3 regions of the Brevibacterium sp. HMSC22B09 genome follow, and region 2 is predicted to be linked to each of the others. Evidence: riboswitches for the same ligand, from Rfam matches in the RefSeq annotation. Region 2 holds a riboswitch; each other region holds the start of a gene.

Region 1 (2,261 bases), on a different contig from region 2:
CGGCGATGAGTTCGCACACGATCGCGGCGCCGGGTTTGCGGATGATGAGTGCCCCCACGGGCCCGGCCAGCAGGTAGAGGCCGCCGACTAGGCCCGTGGTTGGTGGGAACACGAGGTTGAACGGGACGTCGATGATCGGCCGCAGGGACGTCCACGCGAAGTACACGGCACCGAGTGCGACGGCGAGCACTGCTGCGACGATGATGTCAACGGTGCGCCATGTGAGGCTGCGTGTGGGCGTGGTGTGTGCGGTGTGGGTCATCGGGGTCTTTCAGTTCATGTGCGGTTGGGGGTTGTGTGCTGGCGGGGTGTGGTTGTCGTCCGCCCGGAAGCGAAGGCTGACAGTGCGCCTGTGGGCACGATTGCCTTCCACAGGAGCCATGCACCCAACCCGGAAATGATAATGCTGGAGGCGATTCCGCACACGGCGTAGACGACCTTGAATGTCATAGCCCATTTGGCGTAGTACATGACTATTTCGCCGACCACCAGGGCGACACCTGCGCCGAGGCCGGACAGGAGCATGACGGGCAGGTTCCATTTGCGGTAGAGGAAGGCGAGGAGCACGATTTCGGCGCCGGCTCCCTGCAGGAGGCCGGAGATGATGGCGGTTGCACCGAAGTGGGAGCCGAGCACTGCTTCGACGACAGCGGCGAGTGTTTCGGCGATGATGGCCGCACCGGGTTTGCGGACGATGATTCCGGCCAGTGGCCCTGCAAGCACCCAGATGCCGCCGAACAGGCCGACCAGTGGTGGGAATGCGACGGTCCAGAGTTCGAAGACGCCCCAAATGGCAGCGACTCCCCAGAAGATGACGCCGACTGCTACTGCGATGACGACGGTGACGATGATGTCAACGGTCCGCCAGCGCAGGCTGGTTTTTGTCTGCGTGCTCTGTGGCCGTGGGTTTTTCGTCTGTGCTGACGAGGTGGTGTTCGGGTTGCTTGGGTTGGTGTGGTGTCCGGGCTGGACACGGTTGTCCTGTGTCATGAGTCCTCCTCAAGGCAAGGAGGGGTCAAGAGTGTGCTCGACTTCCTTCGCCGGTGCTAACCGGGCAGGTTCGAGGGTCTGCGGCATCGCACTCTCAGCGCCCTTGTTCGGATCTCTAGGTTTGATCCGAGGCGCTCCCCTGTCGTACGGCCGATACCTTAGCAAGGACAGTGCGCTGGCGCACGGGATTGGGTGGAAGGACACAGTTCGCATGAAGACGGTGCCACCTTAGACCCGAGGCCACTCGTGGTGGGATTCTCGAATGAGCGCCGCTGCGTACCCATGGAATTACAGCCCATCGGCTCAAGGCCAGCGTTTCTATTCGCTTATGTCAGTGCCTGGCGATATGCTGCATCAGGAAGTCAAAGTCAGCCACGAATCGCCAAACTCGGGGCAAAGACAAAAACCGACTATTGCGGGATCTGCAGACCGGGAGGTAGGCGCTGGTGGCTGCTCATTACTCCATGGGGGAGTTCTTTTCAGGTCCCGGCGGGCTGTCCCTCGGCGCATCAATGGCTGCTGAATCGTTCAATGAGCACGTCGTACCAGCAAACTCAAACACGGACCCTATAGTTCTTGAGCACCAATGGGCTGTCGACATCGACAGCGATTCCTGCGAAACCTACAGGAATAACATCCTCGCCCACCGGCCTCAAGCCGTCCGAAACATTGACGCCCGTGAGGCAATCAAGGACTTAGATTCTTTTGAACCCATCGATGGTTTTGCGTTTGGTTTCCCGTGCAACGACTTCAGTCTTGTGGGCAAACAGAAAGGCCTGTTGGGCGATTTCGGTGGGCTATACCAAGCCGGCGTAGCAGTATTGAATAAAAAAGAGCCTAAATGGTTTGTTGCCGAAAATGTCGGTGGAGTTCGAAGCGCCAATCAAGGTGACGCATTTAAGCAAATACTTGCTGACCTGCAGGCGGCAAAGGGAAAAAGCTACGACATTGTTCCCCATTTGTACCGATTCGAAGAGTACGGTGTCCCACAGACTCGGCACCGAGTCATCATTGTTGGAATCCACAAGGATGAACAAGTCAGATTCAAGGTCCCGGCGCCTAGTCACGGACCAAGAAACAATGCTTTAAACCTTCCCAGGTACGTTTCAGCTGAAACCGCGCTTAGCGCAACATATCCAGCAGGATTGAACGTCAAACACACGGAAGATCCTGTTCACACTGAACGCGTACGGCAACGGTTGACATACATACCCGAAGGTGGCAACGCCTTTAGCGCTGCCATGCCAGAAAACCTCAAGCTGAACGTCAAA
Region 2 (2,261 bases):
CTGGCCGACACAGTCGAAGCGATCATCGGCGCCTGCTACATCAGCCAGGGCCGGCAGGTAGCGGAAGACCTCGTGCACAGGTTCGTTGACCCCATGCTCGATGACGCCGTCAACCTCGGTGCCGGCATGGACTACAAAACCACCCTGCAGGAAGCCGCCGCGGACCTCGGCCTGGGAGTCGTGACTTACGACATCACCTCGGAAGGACCCGACCACGCGCGCGTCTTCACGGCGCAAGCACAGCTGGGCGACACCACGTGGGGCAGCGGTGAGGGAACGTCGAAGAAGAACGCCGAACTCGTCGCCGCCGAAGCAGCCGTCAAGGCCATCCGGGAGAAACACCCCGACTGGTCCCGCGCCTGATGCCGGAACTGCCGGAAGTTGAGCACGTTCGCCGCGGGCTTGAACCGTGGGCGGTCGGCTCGCGAATCGAATCCCTGCGGGTGCTCGACCCGCGCATTCTGGGCACCACCTCTAAGCGCACGGTCGATGCGACCGCTGTTGACCGTCTGACCGCCTCTGTTCCCGGCGGTCGTGTCGAAGGGGCGTGCCGCCGCGGCAAGTTCATGTGGCTGCCCCTGGCCACAGGCTCCGTCTTTCCCGACTCCGCTTCCGAGGTGCCGGCCGGCTGGGCAGTGGCCCTCCACCTCGGCATGTCAGGGCAGGTGAGGATCCACACCGCCGCCGATGCCGTGCATCGGCACACCAGGGCCGTGTTCGACATGTGCTCAGCCGACGGGACCCCGTGGCAGATGCGGTTTGTCGATCAGCGGATCTTCGGCCACATCGGCCTGGAGCCTCTCGTGACGGGGCTTGGCTCGCCGCGTCTGGTTGCGGCTTCGGCCGCCCGGATTGCACCGGACCCCTTCGAGGACGGATTCGATGCGGAAGGCTTAGCGCGGACTCTCAAGGGCCGCCGCACAGCAATCAAGGCCGCTCTGCTGGATCAGGGCGTGGTGTCCGGAATCGGCAATATCTACGCTGACGAGGCGCTTTTCGCCGCGGGAGTCCACCCTGCCGCCCGGACCGACCGCCTGCGCATCAGCCGGATTGAAAACACCCTGCACGCCGCCCGGGACGTCATGGCCCGTGCCATTGAGGCCGGCGGAACGAGCTTTGACGAACTGTACGTCAACGTCAACGGCGAATCCGGATACTTCGACCGCAGCCTCGGCGTCTACGGCAAAGCCGGCAGTCCGTGTACCCGGTGCGGTGAAACCGTGCGCAGCAGCACGATTGCCGGACGCACATCCCACTGGTGCCCCACCTGCCAGAAACCCCAGAGGCGGTACTGACACCGCCCGCTTGTTCCAAGAGCGCAGGCTATTTGCTCCAGCACCGTCGGAGGCTTACTCTGAGGGCGGTTCATGGGAGCCGGGACACGCCCGGCTGAGAGGGCGAAGCGGCCGACCATCAGCACTCGAAGCGGATCATGCCGACGTGAGGAGAATGGTGAAGACAGCGGTCATCGGGGCGGGAATCCTCGGACTCGCCACAGCCCTGCGGCTGCAGCGCGCAGGCCACGATGTCACCGTTTTCGATCCCGCGCCGGTCAGCGGAGCCTCCTACGCGGCCGCCGGCATGCTCGCCCCCGTTGCTGAAGTCCAGTTCGGCCAAGACAGTCTGCTGCCCATCATGCAGAAAGCCCTCGACGAATACCCGGAGTTCCTGGAACTGCTCGGGATGCCACATGACGCGGTCGGCTACGAAACCGCCGGAACCCTCCTGGTGGCAGCGGACCCCGGCGACCGCGAACACCTCGAACGAATGGAGAGGGCCTACGGCGAACGCGGACTGGCGTTCAACCACCTGCCCGGCAGCAGGCTCGCGCGTCTCGAACCCGCCCTGGCTCCGGGCCTGTCAGCCGGGGCTGAAATCCCCGGTGACCTGCGCATCGACCCACGCCGTTTCACGAACGCCATGCTGGAAGCACTGGGACCGGAGGCACTTGTCCGGCAGCGCGTCACCCGCCTAGAGGGTGCGGCCGTCGAAACCGCTGACGGCGTTCTTCACAGCTTCGACACGACAGTCGTGGCCGCCGGCATGGGCATCGCCGACATCGCGGGGCTGCCTGAAGACGCGGCACTGAGCCTACGGCCGGTCTACGGCGATGTCATCCGCGTGCGAGTACCCGAAAACCGTCTGCGCTTCGGCCCGCTGCTATCCCGCACTGTCCGCGCCGTCGTCACCGGCCGCAGCGTGTACGTCGTGCCGCGGGCAAGCGGCGAAATCGTCATCGGCGCATCCGTCCGCGAAGACCG
Region 3 (2,261 bases), on a different contig from region 2:
AGCGCGACGAATACCCCGACGCGTCGAAGGACGGCGAAGGCCGCCTGCTCGTCGGTGCTGCGGTCGGCTTCTACGGCGATGCCTTTGAGCGCGCGGGCCTGCTGGCCGAAGCCGGTGTGGACGTGCTTGTGGTCGACACCGCCAATGGCCACGCCCGCGGTGTGACGGACATGATCAAGTCGCTGAAGAAAGACCCGGCGTTCAAGAACGTGCAGGTCATCGGCGGCAACGTGGCCACCCGCGCGGGCGCTCAGGCACTCATCGACGCCGGCGCTGACGCCATCAAGGTGGGTGTGGGCCCAGGCTCCATCTGCACCACGCGCGTTGTCGCCGGTGTGGGCGTTCCGCAGGTCACCGCCATCAACCTGGCGTACCAGGCCGCCCGCGAAGCCGGAGTGCCCGTGATCGGCGATGGTGGTCTGCAGTACTCGGGTGACATCGGCAAGGCTCTTGTTGCCGGCGCTGATTCGGTCATGCTCGGTTCGCTGCTGGCAGGCTGTGAGGAAAGCCCCGGCGAACTCATCCTGGTCAACGGCAAACAGTACAAGGCCTACCGCGGTATGGGTTCGCTGGGCGCAATGGCGCCGCGCAAGGGCAAGTCATACTCGAAGGACCGCTACTTCCAGGCTGATGTCGCCACTGACACCGACCTCGTGCCGGAAGGCATTGAGGGGCGCGTGGCCTACCGCGGTCCGCTGCGCCAGGTCGCCTACCAGCTGACCGGCGGCCTGCGCCAGACCATGTTCTACGTGGGTGCCCGCTCGATTCCGGAACTGAAGGACAAGGGCCAGTTTGTGCGCCTGACCACCGCGGGTCTGAAGGAAAGCCACCCGCACGACATTCAGATCACCCAGGAAGCCCCCAACTACCACTGATCCGCCGCAGCCTGACCGGCTGCTGCTGTGAATATCTGCTGTGCGCCCGAGCCTCTGGCCGGGCGCACAGCTGTTTTTCTGGGTTTTTCTCACAGACCCTTTCTCACGAGGTGGAGCGCGCCTTTTCTGGTCTGCTCGGCTGCTCTGCGGACCGGTCTGCGGCGGAGCGGGATTGTGCCGTGGCTCTGCGTCATGCGCTTGTGTCAGTGGTGGGTGTTAGGGTGAGCGAAGTGACACGGGGTGCCGTTATACAGCGGCTGAGATTAACCCGTTGAACCTGTGTGGTTAGGACCAGCGAAGGGATGTCATGGAACTCAAAGACTATGCGGGCACGCTGCTTGAGTCTCTGCGTCAGCGCACGCCTTTAGTGCACTGCATTGTGAACACGGTTGTTCAGCAGTTCGCCGCGAATGTGCTTTTGGCAGCGGGTGCCAGTCCCGCCATGATCGACCACGAAGCTGATGCTGCTGATTTCGCCGGCATTGCAGATGGTCTGCTCATCAACTTCGGCACCCCAACATCGCACCAGTACCTGTCAGCCGACGGTGCCATCGACACCTTCAACCAGGCCGGTAAACCGTGGGTTCTCGACCCCGTGGGCTTTGGGATTTCCGGGCACCGCACCTCCCGGATTGTGCGCGCACTGAACAGCCGCCCGGCCGTTGTGCGCGGCAACGCCTCCGAAATCATCGGCCTGGCACAGCAGTCCGGCAGCGCCCGAGGAACCGACTCAACGCACTCAGTTGACGACGCCCTCGGGGCAGCCGCAAGCCTCGCCCAGTCAGGCATCGTCGTCGCTGTTTCCGGGGAGTCCGACGCCATTGTCTTTGCCGACGATTCCGGCACGCACACCGTGACAATCAGCGGCGGCAGCCCCTATATGCCCAGCGTCATCGGCACGGGGTGCTCGCTAGGAGCGCTCACCGCCGCCTATGCGGCAGCGGCCGCCCACACTCCGCAAACACAGGACCTCAGCCAGCAGGTAAGCACCGGCGTGGCTGCAGCGACAGCGCACCTGCACTTCACCTCGGCCGCCCAGGTGGCACACGAAAAAGCCAGCGGGCCCGGCACATTTGCCGCGCACTTCCTCGACGGCCTCTACGCTGCCCAACCTGAACACCTAGCCCGGATCCAGACCACGTGGACAACAGGAGGAATCGCATGAGCGCACCACTGGGCCGCCTGTCCGAATACAGCACTGACCTCTACCTGGTGACCGACACGGCGATGGCCGAAAGTGTTGGCCGCACAGTCGCCGACACCGTCGCCCAGGCAATTGCCGGGGGAGTGGGCATTGTGCAGGTGCGCGATAAGCACATTGACGACGCCGGCTTCGAAAAGCTCACGGTGAGCGTGCTCGATGCTGTTCAGCAGGCCCGTGAGGAA

What was found. Region 2 has a riboswitch for thiamine pyrophosphate ahead of thiO (glycine oxidase ThiO). Riboswitches for the same ligand answer to the same signal wherever they lie in the genome.
Region 1: it holds a riboswitch for thiamine pyrophosphate, as region 2 does, so the genes downstream of both, HMPREF3087_RS08140 (ECF transporter S component) here and thiO (glycine oxidase ThiO) in region 2, are expected to answer to the same signal.
Region 3: it holds a riboswitch for thiamine pyrophosphate, as region 2 does, so the genes downstream of both, thiM (hydroxyethylthiazole kinase) here and thiO (glycine oxidase ThiO) in region 2, are expected to answer to the same signal.

What each region holds. Positions count from the first base shown of each region.
Region 1 covers NZ_KV786025.1:55,262-57,522, reverse strand. The annotation lists gene HMPREF3087_RS08145 (ECF transporter S component) at 1-262, opposite strand, end outside; gene HMPREF3087_RS08140 (ECF transporter S component) at 277-990, opposite strand; TPP riboswitch at 1,016-1,141, opposite strand; gene HMPREF3087_RS08135 (DNA cytosine methyltransferase) at 1,437-2,261, shown strand, end outside.
Region 2 covers NZ_KV785998.1:42,548-44,808, forward strand. The annotation lists gene rnc (ribonuclease III) at 1-363, shown strand, start outside; gene mutM (bifunctional DNA-formamidopyrimidine glycosylase/DNA-(apurinic or apyrimidinic site) lyase) at 363-1,295, shown strand; TPP riboswitch at 1,358-1,464, shown strand; gene thiO (glycine oxidase ThiO) at 1,450-2,261, shown strand, end outside.
Region 3 covers NZ_KV786006.1:6,984-9,244, reverse strand. The annotation lists gene guaB (IMP dehydrogenase) at 1-875, shown strand, start outside; TPP riboswitch at 1,102-1,195, shown strand; gene thiM (hydroxyethylthiazole kinase) at 1,183-2,040, shown strand; gene thiE (thiamine phosphate synthase) at 2,037-2,261, shown strand, end outside.